DNA from 4 places in the Neobacillus sp. DHD-1R genome. Region 2 is predicted to be linked to each of the others. Evidence: riboswitches for the same ligand, from Rfam matches in the RefSeq annotation. Region 2 holds a riboswitch; each other region holds the start of a gene.
What was found. A riboswitch is a leader RNA that binds a small molecule or an ion and turns the genes downstream of it on or off. The one in region 2 is predicted to bind S-adenosylmethionine.
Positions count from the first base shown of each region.

Region 1 (4,571 bases), 2.5 Mb from region 2:
ATCAAGGGAAGTGTATGAAAATCCTGCCGCATTAATATTAATTAATGCCCATAGAGAATTAGAATTTTTAACCCTGACTCGTGAGGTTACACAATTTAAGACACAGGTTGAACAACAGATGGCAAAAATCATTTATGAAGGTCTATGGTATTCACCAATCAAACCAGCACTTGATGCCTTTATTAATGAAACACAAAAGGTAGTTTCAGGAACTATTCGCGTTAAGCTCCATAAAGGGAACCATACTGTTGTTGGTAGAAAATCTCCACATAGCCTTTACAACGAGGAACTTGCCACATATGCAAAAGGTGACGCTTTTGATCATAATGCGGCAGTCGGATTTATTAAACTTTGGGGGCTGCCAACAAAGGTATATTCTGAAGTGAATAATAAAGAAATCATATTAAAATAATCCGGATTGCCCTCGAATCCTATTTCGGGGGCTCTCTTCTTTACTTTTTAAGGAGGATCATACGATATGTCAAAGTTATGGGGCGGACGCTTTACAAAGGAAACAAACAAGCTGGTAGAGGAATTTACAGCTTCGATTTCTTTTGATCAAAAGCTAGCAAAGGAAGATATTTCCGGAAGTATGGCCCATGTACAAATGCTGGGAGAATGCGGCATTATTCCGATGGAAGATGCCATAAAAATTAAGGATGGCCTTCTATCTATAAAAAAAATGGTAGATGACAATCAAGTTGAGTTTTTAGTAGAAGATGAAGACATTCATATGAATATTGAAAAGCTTTTGATTGAAAAAATCGGACAGGTGGGAGGCAAGCTCCATACCGGTCGAAGCCGTAATGATCAGGTGGCAACTGATATGCATCTTTATTTAAGAACGAAAACGACAGAACTGATTAAATTAATTGAAGATGTACAACAGGCCTTTATTGCGCAGGCGAAAGAGAATGTTCAAACATTGATTCCAGGGTACACCCACCTGCAGCGTGCCCAGCCGGTTTCCTTTGCCCATCATTTAATGGCGTATTTTTGGATGTTTGAACGTGATAAAGAGAGATTGATTGACTCGCTGAAACGGGTAAACTGGCTTCCGCTTGGTTCTGGTGCCTTGGCAGGGACGACATTTCCTATCAACCGTGAACGTGTTGCGGAACTGTTAGGCTTCGAAACAATTTATCCAAATAGCATGGATGCTGTTAGTGATCGAGATTTCATCCTAGAATTCTTGTCAATCGGTTCAATTATTATGACGCATATTTCAAGATTATCTGAAGAGTTGGTACTTTGGTCAAGCCAAGAATTCCAGTTTATTGAGCTTGATGATAGCTTCTGTACAGGTTCAAGTATAATGCCGCAAAAGAAAAACCCAGATGTACCCGAGCTGCTGCGCGGAAAAACTGGTCGAACCTATGGAAATTTGATTGGTTTGTTGACTGTACTGAAAGGCTTACCACTCGCTTATAATAAGGATTTGCAAGAAGATAAAGAAGGCATGTTTGATACGGTGGAGACGCTTGAAGGATCCTTAAAGCTGTTAGCACCCATGATTGAGACCATGACTGTAAAAAAAGATGTGATGCGCAAGGCGATCAACAATGATTTTTCCAATGCCACCGATATTGCCGATTATTTGGTTACAAAGGGATTACCATTCCGTGAGGCCCATGAAGTAATCGGGAAAATTGTTTTGTATGCGATTCAGTCAAACAAATTTTTATTAGATTTAAGCTTTGATGAATATCAGGAATTCAGTCCATTGTTTGAAGAGGATATTTACAAGGTATTGGCTCCAGAGCACGTCGTAGCGGTAAGAAATAGCTTTGGCGGAACTGCTCCGGAACAAGTGGAGAAGCAAATTAATTTGGCCGAGGGAAAACTGAATCAATAAGATTTTTTTGAATATTATTGACAATAACAATTATTTAAACTAAAATACTTTCTATAACTTGGAAATTTACTGAAAAATTAATATAACTCTTATCCAGAGCGGCGGAGGGACTAGGCCCGATGAAGCCCGGCAACCATCAAGGTATTCCTTGAAAAGGTGCTAATTCCTGCAGGTTATTTATGACCTGATAGATAAGAGGAGGAATTCAGCCCTCTTCTTATGAAGAGGGCTTTTCCTATTTGAAGGCTCTGTTAATGTTATATGAAGGGTGGATCAACATGTCTGTAATTAAAGTGGCAATCCTAGGTTTTGGTACGGTGGGTGAAGGAGTTTATCGGACTATTCAAACACATGCAGAGGAGCTGACAGTGGCACTAGGGAAAAAAGTTGAGGTTGCAGCTGTTCTGATAAAAAACACACAGAAGGAAAGAAATATAAGTGAAGATGTCCTGATCACTTCAGATTTTACAGAAATCCTAAATCTGCCACAGCTTGATATTGTGGTTGAAGCGATTGTTGGCAAGGACCCTACCTTTTCATTTCTAACAAGAGCTATTCAACGAGGCTGTCACATTATTACAGCAAATAAAGAGATGTTTGCCCACTATGGAAAAGATCTGCTTGAACTTGCAGAGAATCATCATGTTTCAGTAGGGTTTGAGGCTACGGTTGCAGGTGGAATCCCAGTTATTCAAACACTGCGGCAATTATTAAATGTAAACCGTGTCCAAGAGGTTCAAGGAATCCTAAATGGGACATCGAATTTCATCTTGACAGAAATGCGCGAAAAGAAGCTGACCTTTGCCCAAGCACTAAGGCAAGCCCAGGAAAACGGTTATGCTGAAGCAGACCCAACCAATGATGTTGAGGGCTTTGATGCCTTTTATAAAACGATGATACTTAGTAGACTTGCCTTTGGGAAAAGTCCTAATTGGCAGGAGGTCGAACGAGTAGGAATTACGTCCATTACACCTGAGATGATTGAAGAAGCTGCGAAGCTAGAATTAAGATATAAGCATATTGCCAGCATTTATAAATCTGGTAATCAAATAAAAGCAACGGTTAAACCAGTTCTTGTAGGGAAAGAGCATCCCTTTTATCATGTAGAAGGGGTTCAGAATGCCGTAAATGTCTACTCTGATATTGTTGGACGAATAACGCTTCAAGGCCCCGGTGCAGGAATGTATCCAACTGCCAGCGCCGTGATTGAGGATTTGGTCTATGTATGCCAAAACCCTCCGGTTAAACGAAGTCTCAAATTTAAATCAAATCACTATGTTTTATAGATAGTGTAAAAAAGAGCTGATGGCTCTTTTTTTTATTTAGGATGGGTAGTAGTTTAGTCAATTCCAAACGGATTACATATTGTGTAAAAGATTAACAAATAGGACTAGCTATTTCATAAATGAAATAGAAGGGGTAACACCATGTCAGAAAGGAAATATAAAAAGGATGAAGAGATCGAGGTTAGCGTCATTATTCCATCTCTTAATAAATACCCACTAAATTTATTTACCCTCTATTCGCTTGAACACCAGACTTTTCAATCTGAAAAAATGGAGGTTATCTTTATTGACGATGCCTCTACAGATCAAACAGAGGAAAAACTTAAGGATTATTCACCCCCATACAAGTTTAAATATATTCGCAGCAATGAAAGACTTGGTAGAGCGAAAGGTAGAAATCTAGGCATACGTTCTGCAAGAGGGAAGGTTCTTATCTTTTTAGATGCAGAAATGATAACAGAACCAGATTTTGTTCAAAATCATTTTCAATATCACCAATCTAATCAAAAAGTAATAATCACAAGGGCCATGCACTCCAAATCCCTCTATTCATGTATTTTCCCCGACTTTTCTAAGCAAAAAATAACTACAATTTCAGATATAACCCAAAATAATCCTGACGTATATGCGAGATACAAGGAGTGTAACTTTCCTCTTGAACAGCCATATCTATTACTAACAAAAAACGATATAGCTCGAAAAACCTTTAAAGATTTAGCATTTAGTGCATATCCATGGTTCCGACAAATTATTAGAAAGTTTAATGCGGATTTGGAAGGGTTTGCATTTCCCTGGATGGCCTTTCTAACAGGAAACGTTTCCATTCGTAAAGATTTCATTGAACAGGCAGGGGGATTTGATGAAGAGTTTTTCCACTACGGTTATGAAGATTGGGAATTGGGATATCGGCTATTTAAAAAGGGAGCCCGCTATATTGTTAGCAACGAAGTAATTACCTATCATCAAGAGTTTCCTATCGTGGATAGAAAATGGAATGAGGCAATTGCAAACTTTGGTCTATTCACAATAAAACATCATGATGTTGATGTGCTAATTTTAGGATTAGAGCTTTCAGGTCATACAGATTTATTAACAATGAGTAAGATCCTTAGGGAATATAAAAAACTGGTAAACACATATGATTTAAAATATTTTCAAGAAACATTCATACACATCCTCAGAACCATTATTCTTTTGCTTCAAGTAGGTATTCGTCATCTTAATATTCTTGGAGCGGCAGGTTTAGGTACAGAGGATAGAAAAGAATTATTAAGTGATATAAATCTTATTAAGAGTTTGCATGACTATCCAAATTTAACCTATTTTTTAGAAAAGGTTATGAAATCATAACCATAAAGGAGTATAATCAGTGGTTTCTATTATTACTTGTACGATTAGAGATGAGAATATCGATAATGTTTTCAAAAATT
Region 1 covers NZ_CM173232.1:4,135,803-4,140,373, reverse strand. The annotation lists gene AC3ANL_RS20495 (argininosuccinate synthase) at 1-412, shown strand, start outside; gene argH (argininosuccinate lyase) at 479-1,855, shown strand; SAM riboswitch class I at 1,942-2,053, shown strand; gene AC3ANL_RS20485 (homoserine dehydrogenase) at 2,134-3,141, shown strand; gene AC3ANL_RS20480 (glycosyltransferase family 2 protein) at 3,283-4,491, shown strand; gene AC3ANL_RS20475 (glycosyltransferase) at 4,511-4,571, shown strand, end outside.
Region 1: linked by a shared signal. The riboswitch ahead of AC3ANL_RS20485 (homoserine dehydrogenase) and the one ahead of AC3ANL_RS05785 (methionine biosynthesis PLP-dependent protein) in region 2 are both predicted to bind S-adenosylmethionine.

Region 2 (4,571 bases):
TGCTGACCAGTAACTGGATCTGTAGGGATTGTCTCACCATCGGCATAATGAGCATCATAAAAATTTCCAGCAGTATTGTGCATTGTCATTTTCACATCTAGCATTTCTAATTCTGGTTTTTTCCATTCTCTTTTCATTTAATCACCCCCTTTCAAAGTATTTTTTTAGTAACCGATACACTATTACAGCCCTCATTAAGATTCTATAGTCTGGGTTAGACATACTTTCTATTCTTGGACCTTTTTCACTTTTGGACAGTGCCGACCTTATTACACCTTCATCAAAGAATCTCATTGCATAGGATTCTTTTAAAAGTTCCTTAACTTCCTCAATGAGCATACTCCAATTTGGAATCATCCGATGAAGCCAATCTGCACCTTGAACACCTCTGACATATTGATTTAATCTAATTTGATTTGGCAGCACATTTTCTGTTGATCTTCGAATGAGCGCTCGGTCTACCCCATTTTGAACAAATTGATCCTCTGGTACAGAAAAACAAAAACGAGCTACTCGAATATCATTGGTAGGATCACGTTTCCAAAGTTTATATCGCAATGATAGTTTGGCATCAAGTGTACTCCCCGAATTCCACGTGGAGATATTTTCAAAGATAATTCTTCTTTGTTCATAAATATTTTGAGAGGCCAACCAGCCAGAGTTATCAATTCCATACTCCCTTAACTTTGAAAATACACCAGTCCTCTCGGCGAGGTCTGAGTTAATTAAAGTCGGAACATCTAATGATCTATTGATAGGTATCATTTGATTAATGAAAGGAAAGCTCTTTCTAATAATATAAGGAAGCAATCGAAATCTGGCTCCTCCGATATTCAGACTATATTGATGTAATTCTTGAATAAGACGCAGCCACTTTAACTTTTTTAATAGAATGGCATAATAATCTAGAGCTGAGCCCCATGATATAGTCGAATTACCTTTATCACCATTTAGTAAAATTCCAACACCTTTTTTGTGTGCTTCCTCAAAAATGCCCCTTAACCAGAATGAATTTTCAGTAAATTTGTAAGGCATTTCCATTACATCCAGATACTCATCGATTTCGGTATAAGAACTTCTCCCGTCAAAATCATAGTAATGGTCAGAAATTCCGCCTACATATTCAACCGTTTTCTTAATTAATGGTCTCTCGTCCGGCATTAATCGCTTATGAGTGAAATCTACGAAATCCATTGGTGGAATATAACTGAAAGTATGTAAGGTCTTATTTTCTTTTCGCAGTTCTTTTGCTGCAAACCCTACAATTGAGCCTGAATCTAACCCCCCGCTTAATTGGGAACCAACTTCTCGGTACGTTCGTAACCTACAGTTTACTGCCTTCTGAAAAACCTCTTGAAATGCCTCTACATATTCTTCGTTTGACTTTAATTTTATTTTTTCTTTAGGAGTAAATGTACCGTAGCGTTTTAGGTGAATTCCTTCTCCAACAATTGATATAGAATGAAATGGTGGTACTTGATCTATATTTTTAAACGGAGTCATCCGAGCATCCACCGTATCAATCATTCCAGTAATAGCTAAAAATTCAGCGATATAATTTTCGTTTAATTGCTTCTTAACATAGGGCAAGGATAATAATGATTCAATGGTTGTACAGAAGGTGAATCGTGAATTATTTTTGAAATAATATAGTGTTCTATATCCAGATGGATCTCTTGCACCAAAAAATTGTTGTTTCCTTTCGTCCCAAATCATAAAGGCAAAATCGCCGACTAGATACTTGGGAGAATCTTCTTCCCATTTATGATACGAAAGCAAGATAAGTTCACTATCAGTGATTTCTTTCCTTCTTTCCTTTTTCACTTGTAATCTTTCAAATAGTTCTTCACGATTATCGATAATTGCATCTGCCGTAATAGCTAACTTCCTTTCATAATCATAGTAGGGAAGTTTTTCACCTATAGACTCCGGGGTAATCCACTGTGCATGGCAGCCAAGAAAAACTTTGTCGTTATGCCAGGTTTGCACATCATCGGCCGGATATTTTTCTAATTCTTTCATAATCCGGTTTCCGTGCTCTAGATTGATTGGTTCATCGTTTAAATGATATATTCCGGCTATAGCACTCATCTTTTCCTCCTGCCAGGCTTAAAATTCCATATTACCTTTAACCATTAGATTAAATTGTTCACTAAAAAGAACAAATATGTCATACTTAACTAATAGAAATTTGGTTAAATCTTAATCTCCACCGATTTAACTAAATAACCCTATTTTAATTGCATTAATTTAATGAATTATATTACTAATTACCTATTTAATCCTCTTTGTTAGTTCTTTATCAAGAACACCTAATAAAGTTATAATAAAGCCTTAAACTATTAGTGTCAATATTTTTTCGTTTAATAATTCTGGAGTTTTTAAATATTGTTATTAAATTAGGTTCTACATTAAAATGAATTATATAAAAACAAATTGACATCATCACTAATTTGTAGTAAATTTTATAAATAATCTAAATAATTATTTTCTTATCAAGAGAGGTTGAGGGAAGGGCCCTGCGACACCTCAGCAACCTTCAATGTTTTTTCTCATTGAAAAGGTGCTAAGTCCTGCAAATTCACTAATTTGCAAGATAAGAAGAATGACAAATGTGCTGCCTACAAAAGTCTTCTTCTTATGAGAAGACTTTTTTTATTTATCAAAAAGCTTTATCACTCAATCGCGTTAATGTTAAACATAATAATCATTTATTACTAGGAGCGTGCCTTATGTACAAAATCGATACGAAACTTGCTCAAATCGGCAACCGCAGCGAAACAACAACTGGAACGGTGAATCCACCTATTTATTTTTCAACTGCCTTCCGCCATGAGGGAATTGGGCAATCAACAGGGTTTGACTATACCCGAACAGGAAATCCAACACGTCAGCTTCTTGAAAAAACAATTGCTGATTTAGAGGACGGCGATCAAGGCTTTGCCTGCAGTTCTGGGATGGCAGCCATCCTAACGATCCTCTCTTTATTTGAATCTGGTGATGAATGGATTGTAAGTGAAGATTTATATGGCGGCACCTACCGTCTATTAGAAAAGGGCTATAAAAAATGGGGCTTGAACACTCAATATGTTAATACCTGTTGTCCGGAAGAGATTGAAAAGAAAATTACGCCAAATACAAAGGCTATTTTCTTGGAGACACCAACCAATCCCCTCATGCAAGAATCAGATATTGCAGCTGTTTCAGAAATTGCCAAAAAACATGGGCTTTTATTAATAGTAGATAATACATTTTATACGCCACTATTACAGAAGCCAATTACCCTTGGCGCGGATATTGTCATCCACAGTGCAACGAAATACTTGGGGGGCCATAATGATGTTCTCGCCGGGCTGGTTGTTGCAAAAGGGAAGGAACTTTGTGAAGCATTGGCCTTTCACCATAACGGTGCCGGGGCAGTGCTTAGTCCGTTCGACTCTTGGTTATTAATGCGCGGAATGAAAACTTTATCGCTTCGAATGGACAGACATGAAAAAAATGCAAAAAAGATTGTTGAGTTCCTTTCTCAGCATGTAGCTGTATCAGATGTGCTTTATCCAGGCAGAGGTGGAATGGTGTCCTTCAGAGTACAAGAAGAATCATGGATTAATCCTTTCCTACAAGGCCTAAGACTCATTTGTTTTGCTGAAAGCCTTGGTGGTACGGAAAGCTTTATTACCTATCCAGCAACGCAGACCCATGCCGATATTCCTGTAGAGGTTCGGACCCAATCAGGTGTCGATAATTGTTTATTACGTTTTTCGGTTGGAATCGAAGATGCACAAGACATCATTGAAGATTTGCAACAGGCATTTGCCCATATTAAAGAAGGAGTGATCGCATAATGGCACACGATGAATATAGTTTTGAAACCCGGCTCCTTCATAATAAGCATAAAATTGATCCGACAACAGGAGCAGTGAGTGTACCGATTCAACACGCCTCCACCTTCCATCAAGCTGATTTTGATCAGTTTGGTAAATATGATTATGGCCGTAGTTTAAATCCAACACGGGAAGCTCTTGAAGATGTAATTGCAGAACTAGAGGGCGGTGTAAAAGGGTTTGCCTTTTCATCTGGGATGGCTGCTATTTCGACGGCCTTTCTGCTCCTTTCAGCTGGAGACCATATTGTGATAACAGAAGATGTCTATGGCGGGACGTTTCGGATGGTCACCCAAGTCCTTACTCGGTTAGGCATTCAGCATACGTTTGTCGATATGACGAATTTAGAGGAAGTCAAACAAGCGATTCAGCCAAATACAAAGGCGTTCTATGTGGAGACCCCATCGAATCCGTTAATGAAAGTAACGGATATTAGAGCGATTAGCAGGATCGCAAAAGAGGTTAACGCATTAACCTTTGTCGATAACACGTTCCTTACTCCATCCCACCAGAAGCCACTGGAATTAGGAGCAGATGTCGTGCTCCATAGCGCAACGAAATTTTTAGCAGGTCACAGTGATGTCGTAGCTGGACTAGCTGTGGTAAACAGCGAAGACTTAGCCAAAAGATTAGGCTTTTTGCAAAATGGCTTTGGCGCGATCTTAGGTGTGCAGGATGCATGGCTCG
Region 2 covers NZ_CM173232.1:1,230,711-1,235,281, reverse strand. The annotation lists gene AC3ANL_RS05795 (paeninodin family lasso peptide) at 1-137, opposite strand, end outside; gene AC3ANL_RS05790 (asparagine synthase-related protein) at 142-2,091, opposite strand; SAM riboswitch class I at 2,490-2,603, shown strand; gene AC3ANL_RS05785 (methionine biosynthesis PLP-dependent protein) at 2,733-3,845, shown strand; gene metC (cystathionine beta-lyase) at 3,845-4,571, shown strand, end outside.

Region 3 (4,571 bases), 1.0 Mb from region 2:
GGAATGAATGCACCGAAGACTGACCAAGAAAAAAATGACTTAATGTATTCGAAGGCATCTGTTGAGGTTACATACAATAACGGGAGCAAGAAAACTGTTCCACTAAGCTACGAAACTTTGTTTAGACCTGGTGATTTAATAAATGGAAAAGTTGCTGGAGTGACCACCAATGCAGCGGGTGAAATCCAAACAAGGGCCAATGGTACACCATATGTTTCATCAGCTCCAGACATGAATAGTCTTATGAAGGTTCCTGGTCTTCCTGAAAATACTTATTATTTAATCAGTCATTATGAATCAATGCCTAAAAATGAGAATGGTCTTGAAAATCCGGGAACCATGAGCTTAAGTACTGTTGAGATGGATCCTGCCACGGGCAAATTGACTGTTATTGATATTAAGCCAATTGACTTTTCTGAGGTAAATGGGATTTGGAAGCCTTGTGCTGGCTTATTAACTCCATGGAATACACATCTTGGATCAGAGGAAACCGATCCCGATGCAAGAGCCCATGAATTGAATCCTGCTTCTTCAGCAGTTACTAAGTTTATGCGGAATTATTATAACAATCCAAATTTAATAGGAAATCCCTACTATTATGGACATGTACCGGAAGTAACCGTTAAGGCAGATGGGTTTACTAGTGTTGTTAAACATTATAGCATGGGCAGAATGGCATTCGAACGCGTAAAGGTCATGCCAGATAACAAAACGGTTATTTATGGGGTGGACAGCAACCCTGGCGGATTATTTATGTATGTAGCAGATAAAGAGAAAGATTTATCAGCAGGTACGTTATATGCCGCCAAATGGGTGCAGACTGGAACTGAAAAAGGCGGTTCAGCCAATTTTGAATGGATTAAGCTTGGTCATTCTACAGATAAAGAAATTCAGAAGTTAGCAGACATAACAAATTTCAGTGATATCTTTGACGTAACCGACGACGCCGTTAAAGGGAAAAATGATGGTTATACCCCAATCAAAACAGCAGCTAACGGTAAAAAAGTAGAATGGGTTAAAGTGAAACCAGGAATGGACAAAGCGGCAGCATTCCTAGAGACACATCGTTATGCGGCATACCTTGGTGCAACAGTAGAATTTAATAAGATGGAAGGTCTTGATTTTAACGAAAAAGAAAATAAAGCCTACTTAGCCATCTCCTATCAAGAAGGGACGATGTTACCTGAACCAACAGCTCCCGTAGATGATATCCAATTACCGAAGATTAGTGCAGGAGGAATATACGAAGTCTCCTTCAAACCCAATCGGAAAACGAAAGATGGACAAAAGATAAACAGCCATTATGTACCTGTCAACATGTCTGGTTATTTAATGGGTGAGGATTTGACTGCTCCTGACGCTGATGGAAACACAGCCAACGTTGATAAAATTGCAAATCCTGATAATGTAATCTATTCACCAAAAATGAAAACACTATTTATCGCGGAGGATTCCGGTCTCCATGCAAATAATTACACATGGGCATACAATGTAGAGACTAAGAAACTTTCACGAATTCTCTCCGTACCTGGAGGCGGGGAATCGACTGGCTTACAGATGGTGGAGAACCTTGATGGCCATGCCTACCTCATGAACAGTTCGCAAAATCCGGGATATGTGGGGTATCTTTCGGGACTTCCCTCACTAGGTGAGGAAAAAAATAATAAATAGGATACTTTTCCTCTAAGTGGTCTTGTTTTATACAGGACTGCTTTTTTTTGTAACTATAAAAAAGAGAAAGCACCATATTAATACTTGCTTTCTCTTTTCGACCTTTTGTCGCTAATCATTGCTACTTTCTTCGCGATCGTGTTCAACCTTATGTTCCTCAGGACTAAAACCAAATGGTCCTCTCGCCATGTGCTCTACCCGAAAGATAGCTACGATAACTTCAATTCTTACGGCTAGTAACCTCGGGCGGATTCGACCACGGCTTTCTATAACAAGAACATCCGTACCAACATCGAGCAGTTTTCCTGTAAAAGTTCCTTGAAGAGTTACAACCTCTACTTCCTTATTTAACAGCTCATGGGCAATTTGATGAAAATTTATCTCTGTCATAAACATCATCCTCCTTCACATTACAGTAAATGCAATTTATTGAAATTGGTATCGGTTTTTTTAAAAAAAATTTTTGGAAAATCAGTCCAAATTCTCGTTAAATTAGACTAATGACCTATTGAAAAAACGGTATTAACAAGAATTTTTAAAAAATTGTATTTTTTTATTTACATAAAACCTATTGGTATGGTAGGATTAATTCCATAAAATCAGTTAATCACTTATCAAGAGTGGCTTAGGGACTGGCCCAACGATGCCCGGCAACCTGCACAGCAAGGTGCCAATTCCAGCAAAATGTGAAGTCATTTTGGGAGATAAGGTGTTCACCATACTAGTGGTAACACCTTTCCGAAGGGGAAAGGTGTTTTTTGTGGAATGGGTGCTGAGCGTTACATTGATGAATGATGCTCATGCTAATGATCCGAAAGGAGGCGAATCAAGCTGAACACTGATGAGAAGGAAGAACTCCTTGCCCATATTGAGAAAATGATGGAATCACTGAAATTTGGTTCGATCACACTAGTTGTCCAGGACGGCAAGATTGTCCAAATTGAGAAAAACGAAAAGGTTCGTCTTCAACCAAATAAAAATCGCTGACTAGAGAAACTAGAGGCGGTCTTCACTTTACAAGAGTGGAAGACTGTCTTTTTTAATGGAAAAAAGGAGGCATATGACCATGAATTCTGCAATAACCTATCAAAATTGGCAACAAATATCAGATACATTCCCTATTGAGGATGAAACCAAAGGGGCACGTTCCGTTTTAGAATGGGCTTACAATTCCTATCCTGAAGAGCAGATCGTCTATTCATCAAGTTTTGGGGCAGAGGCGATTGTGTTAATCGATCTAATCGCACAGGTAAAACCAGATGCCCATATTGTTTTTTTAGACACTGGACTGCACTTTCCAGAAACATACGAGGTGATTGATAAAATAGAAGCCCGTTTCCCAACGCTCCGAATCGAGCGGAAACTGCCAAAGGTTAGTCTCGATGAACAAGCGGCAGAATATGGCTCAGCTTTATGGAAAAGGGATCCGAACCAGTGCTGCCATATTCGCAAGGTCATACCATTAAGAGAAACGTTAACGGCTAAACAAGCGTGGATATCCGGTCTTCGCCGAGAACAGTCACCGACAAGAGCCAACACTGAATTCATCAATAAGGATGAAAAATTCGAGAATATTAAAATTTGCCCATTGATTCATTGGACATGGGATGAGGTTTGGGACTATATCAAGAAAAAAGATCTTCCATACAACACCCTGCATGATCATAATTATCCAAGCATCGGCTGTTTCCCTTGTACACAACCTGTTGGGGACGATGGGGATTCACGAGCAGGACGCTGGGTAGGAAGCGGCAAGACGGAGTGTGGTCTACACACCCGTTAATGGAGGCTAAAGGAGGGTATTATCTTTGCTCACAATTATTGCAGTAAGTATTGGTTTATTTTTTGCCATAAATATTGGTGCCAGCGGTGCTGCGGCCTCGATGGGCATCGCTTATGGAGCAGGAGTTGTAAAAAAACGATTTGCCCTGCTCCTGTGCAGTATCGCTGTATTCTTTGGCGCATGGCTTGGCGGGGGAGAAGTGGTTAAAACAATTGGGAGCGGGATTGTACCAAACAGTACCTTTACCATCCCAATTGCCTTAATTGTGTTAGCTTCAGCGGCATTATCCTTATTTTTAGCCAACATCTTCGGAATTCCGCTATCAACTAGTGAAGTGGCAGTAGGTTCCGTCATTGGGGCAGGGATTGTTTACCAATCTGTTTTTGTAAGCAAAATAGTCTGGATCATGTTTTTTTGGCTGCTTACCCCATTCGCGGCATTTATCATCGCCATCTTAGCTTCTTATTTATTAAAAAATAAACGGCTAAAAAAATGGATGGCAGCGCCGAAAGCCGTTCCGTTCTTGTCTGCGCTTGTCGTATTTATGGGATTATTTGAGGCCTTTTCAGCCGGCATGAACAATGTTGCGAATGCAGTTGGTCCATTGGTGGGAGCCAACATTCTCTCAACTGGAGATGGGATCTTCTGGGGTGGCTTATTCGTGGCAGGCGGGGCGCTGCTGCTCGGGCATCGCGTCCTTGAAACAAATGGTAAGAAAATAACGACACTTAAACTGGAAGAGGGCTGTGTGATTTCAGGGACGGGTGCAACCATTGTAACTATAGCATCCGTGTTTGGGATTCCTGTCCCGTTAACACAAATCACCACCTCCTCCATTATCGGTATGGGCTTTGCCAAGCAGGGGAAGTCGGTACTGAAAAAAGGGATTGTTGTTCAATTACTTACCGTTTGGATTGTGTCGCCTGTTTTATCAATGGTGTTATCCTATACACTCATTCAATTGATCATTGAACATAATTTCTACCCTATTATTGCAATGGTTGGAGGACTCATTTCTGTCTTCGGTGTTCTTTCCTTAATGAAAAGGCAGAAGCCAACGATAACCGCGAACCCAGAGGTTGTGAAAGAGTAAATATTAGGTTGTGAGATAATGAAA
Region 3 covers NZ_CM173232.1:2,266,298-2,270,868, forward strand. The annotation lists gene AC3ANL_RS10930 (PhoX family protein) at 1-1,671, shown strand, start outside; gene AC3ANL_RS10935 (hypothetical protein) at 1,783-2,061, opposite strand; SAM riboswitch class I at 2,280-2,382, shown strand; gene AC3ANL_RS10940 (YezD family protein) at 2,548-2,658, shown strand; gene AC3ANL_RS10945 (phosphoadenylyl-sulfate reductase) at 2,738-3,454, shown strand; gene cysP (sulfate permease) at 3,480-4,547, shown strand.
Region 3: linked by a shared signal. The riboswitch ahead of AC3ANL_RS10940 (YezD family protein) and the one ahead of AC3ANL_RS05785 (methionine biosynthesis PLP-dependent protein) in region 2 are both predicted to bind S-adenosylmethionine.

Region 4 (4,571 bases), 2.0 Mb from region 2:
TGCATTGTTCAAATTTGTGATTTATATTTTCAAGATCTTGGATGGGATTCCAGTCATCATGGTAAATACGAGGATAGTCGTTCAAAAAGATGGCATTCAGCAGGTGTTCACAGGTCTTGAGTTCTGAGTGAGCTATAAAGATATATTCTTCCACAATTTGATACCAGGAGGTGCCAACCCTTTTATCAAGCCATTTTACAAACCTTTTTAACTGTGACAAAAAGGTTTCTACTTCTTTTTCTTCTGCTGAGATTTTCATGCTATGAGGATAAAAGGTGAAGATGAGTTCTTCCCAAAATGGGGGCTGACATTGTTGCCAAGAGGGTGGACAATGATCTTCTAAACAAGTGGTCATAAACTGTGAGATGATACGAAGAAATTCATTGCGGTTTTTGTCTGAGGGCTTTTGCTGTTTATAGGCGATAAACTCTTTTCCATAGTATTCTAGCAAACCACGGTATCGCATTTCAAATTCAGAACTAATAGCCAAATTTCTAAGAAATTCCTGATGTTCATTGGGATTTTCAAACTGATGCACCCGCATTTTAACATCTAACATGTTTCCTTCATGACGAACCTTCGTATGACTTCTGTTTTTCATAAATCAACCAGCTTTCTATAGTTTATTGGTTTGGAAAAATAACAAAGGAGGCTAAGAGGGGAATCTTCTTCTGCAGTTAATCGTAGTATACCGTCTATCGAATCAGAGAAAATGGATTAATATTGAAATATTTGTGAAATGTGGTAAAAAGATAGTAAAAGGCGGGGTCAGACCCCCGGTGCGTTAACGCGTTACTACGCCGGGGGTCTGACCCCATAAGCCTATTTATTTAGTTCCAAACACTATTTGCGATATCGATGACGTGACGTATTTTGTCCCATTGCTGTTCTTCGGTTAGCAGGTTTCCTTCTTCGGTTGAAGAGAAACCGCATTGTGGGCTTAGGCAAAGCTGATCCAAAGAGACATATTGATTTGCTTCTTTTATTCTTGCCTTTATTCTTTCTGGATCTTCTAGTTCACCGAATTTAGAGGTGATTAATCCTAAGACAATTTGGAGGTCATCCCGATTGACATGGCGAAGTGGTTCGAAGCCACCAGAACGTTCATCATCAAACTCTAGGAATAACCCATCCACGTTTAATCCCCCAAAAATAAGTTCAGATGCAAAATCATATCCGCCTGAAGAAGTATACGTAGATTGGAAGTTTCCTCTACAAATGTGCATCGTAATAACCAAATCATCAGGTTTGTTCGCAATGGACTCATTAATGGCTCTAGCAAACGTCTGAACTAAGGCTTTAGGGTCATGACCGTCCTTCTTCAGTTTATCTCTGCCTTCCTCTGAGAATAACGATGCCCATGAGGTATCATCTAGTTGCAAATATCGGCACCCAGCATCATAAAAAGCTTGAATAGCTTTTTGGTAAGCATGGATTAAATCCTTTACAAATTCCTCGTGGTGATCATAGACTTCACTAATACCCTGTCCGCGGACAATTAACATATTGGGGCTTGGTATTGTAAATTTCGCTACGTGGTCACCGGCAATGCTGTGTAAGAATTTATAATCCTCAATCATGGGATGATTGGCGAAATCAATTTTGCCTGTTACTTTTACGCCATGTGGTCTTGTTTCGACCCCATTAAATTGTAAGCCTTTTTTGGTTTCGACAAATTCAACCCCTACAAGACCTCCGAGAAAATCGAAATGCCACCAAGCTCGTCGTAATTCTCCATCCGTTACAGCCTGTAATCCCACTTCTTTTTGTTTTTCTACCAGGCGAATAATTTCGTCATCTTCAATTTGACGTAATTGTTCTGCAGTAATTTCCCCGTTTTGTTTTTGTAAACGTGCCTTTTTCAATCGCTCCGGTCTTAAAAAACTTCCGACATGATCTGCTTTAAAAGGTGCTTTCACTAATGTTCTTGTCAATTCAATCAGCTCCAAATCTAGTAATATTTAAAGAATTCACCATGAGAAAAATAAAAAACCTCTTCTACACATAAGAAGAGGTTTGGTCGCATGCAAAAGCAGCTTACTCTTCTTATCTTCAAGCTTGACGCTTCTGGAATTAGCACAGTCCACATAATAAATAAGGCTGTTGCTGAGGTATCACAGGGCCAGTCCCTCCACCTCTCTGGATAAGATCGTTAACTATTAAATTATTGTTAATCCTATATCGATATTGATTAAATGTCAATATTTTTGCAAGAATTAGAGTTTTGAGATAGGGGGTCAGACCCCCGATGCGTTAAAGCATTAACGTAAGAGAACTTTCCCACGATTAGATGTTTGACAAAAGCCCAATTTATCACTAGTATCACTAGTAATTCAAACTTCTTTTCAGGAGCGATACAGATGAAAATTTATGTTGATGCAGATGCTTGTCCGGTAAAAGATATTATTATTTCTGAAGGTAGAAGTGCGGAAATTCCTATTACCCTTGTTACGAGTTTTTCTCATTTTTCCAATGCGGAACAACCATCAGGAGTGGAAATCATTTATGTTGATTCTGGGGCAGATGCGGCTGATTATCGGATTATGAAGTTAGCACAATCAGGAGATATCATTGTGACACAAGATTATGGTCTTGCTTCGCTAGGGTTAGCAAAGGGTTGTATCGTTCTCCACCATAAAGGGTTTAGCTATACAACTGAAAACATTGACCAATTATTACAAACACGGTATTTAAGTGCAATGGCTCGAAAAAGCGGAAAGCGAACAAAGGGTCCTAAGCCTTTTACAGCAGAAGATCGGGAGCAATTTAGGAGGCTATTTAAACAAGTTATTTCTCGTTAAAATACCAAAAAGAGGGAGTTCCAATTAACATGGAAACACCCTCTTTTTCATTTTACCTTATAGTATTAGAAATGGAAGCTTCACTTGCTGTGACCTGCAGGCGTGCGTACCGTAATGGAGTCAGTCAGCGTAACATTATCAGAAGAGTTACCGACTTTCACTTCGTACTTACCGTCAAGCGTTTTCCACGCGTCAGCTTCGGCATCCCAAATGGACAGTGGATGGTTAGACGCTGATGGGTCAATGGTAATGGTGACATGCTTCTTCTCACCTGGTTCTAGGCGGACTTTCTCAAAACCAACTAAGCGTTTAGGCGGCTGGTTCGCGTTTTCAGGCACACCTAGGTAGACTTGCGGCACTTCAGCGCCCGCAACGTCTCCGGTATTCTTCACGAAGAACGATACCTTAATTGGCTTGGTACCATCAGTAGTCTTTGGTGTGACAACGAGCTTAGAAATCTCGAAGTTGGTGTAGGACAGACCATGTCCAAATGCAAAAAGCGGTTTGATGCCTTGGGCGTCGTACCAGCGGTAGCCCATTTCTAGACCCTCAGAATAATACACTTGCGGAATCTCCTTACCAGTACTGTCTAACACGCCGGTATTGATTCCAGGGTAACGATCGGCGGTGCTCGTTGGCGTGTCTGCCTTTGCTACTGGATAGGTTACTGGGAGCTTACCTGATGGGTTGGCGAGACCGAATAACAAGTTGGCGACAACATTGCCGTCCTCCTGGCCTGGATTCCATGCCTCGAGTATTGCTGGAACCTCGTTAACCCAAGGCATAAGAACTGGATCGCCATCTTTGAGCACGAGAGCGGTTTTCTTGTTTGCAGCGGTTACGGCTGAAATCAATGCATCTTGATTGTCTGGAAGAGACAAGCTTGGGCGGTCGCGGCCCTCGCTGGTCACAACTCCAGCCATAAGGATGACAACATCGGCATCCTTCGCTGCAGCAACAGCCTCACTAAGATTGCTATTATCATTTTTCACTGTCACCTTGGTAATCACAGCATCTGAACCTATTTTTGTTAAGGTGTTCTGCAGACCCTGAAGCGGTGAAACTGTATAAAGTGGACTGACCCTTGAGCTGCCGCCACCACCGGCGACAGCTGCGTCGACGTAGGTTGACTGCCCAATCAAAGCGATTGAATCCACGGAACCGTCAAGCGGCAACAGGCTATCCTTGTTCTTTAGCAGAACTGTTGTCTGCTCGGCGATCTCGCGTGCTTTGGAACCGTTCGTCTCAGCGTCGATGGTACCTTGCACGATTGGTCGGTCGAATATGCCATATTTGAACATTTGTACGTAGCGGCGACCTAGTGCTTGGTTGATGGTTTCCATCTTTAAGCTTTTGTTATCAAGTGCAGCCTTGATGTCCACGTTTGTGAAAAATCTGGCGTTCTGCATTTCTAAATCCAATCCGGCGTTTAACGCAGGCGCAGTTGAGTGCGTAGCACCAAAGTCAGACTGAACGTAACCTTTGAAACCCCACTGATCACGCAGGACGGTGTTTAGCAGATACTCGTTTTCGCAAGCGTAGGTCCCGCCTATCCGATTGTACGAGCACATGATTGAACCAACGTTGCCATCCTTAACTGACATCTCAAACGGCAGCAGGTAGAGTTCATGAAGGACGTTTTCTGCGATATTTACGTTGACCGAACCACGGTTTTGCTCCTGATCATTAAGTACGTAATGTTTCGACATTGCAATGATGTCGTTGTCTTGAATCCCCTGGATTTCTTTGGAAGCTAGAGAGCCGGCGAGG
Region 4 covers NZ_CM173232.1:4,664,093-4,668,663, reverse strand. The annotation lists gene AC3ANL_RS23065 (hypothetical protein) at 1-601, opposite strand, end outside; gene AC3ANL_RS23060 (5-methyltetrahydropteroyltriglutamate--homocysteine S-methyltransferase) at 831-1,934, opposite strand; SAM riboswitch class I at 2,044-2,150, opposite strand; gene AC3ANL_RS23055 (YaiI/YqxD family protein) at 2,361-2,801, shown strand; gene AC3ANL_RS23050 (beta-glucosidase) at 2,882-4,571, opposite strand, start outside.
Region 4: linked by a shared signal. The riboswitch ahead of AC3ANL_RS23060 (5-methyltetrahydropteroyltriglutamate--homocysteine S-methyltransferase) and the one ahead of AC3ANL_RS05785 (methionine biosynthesis PLP-dependent protein) in region 2 are both predicted to bind S-adenosylmethionine.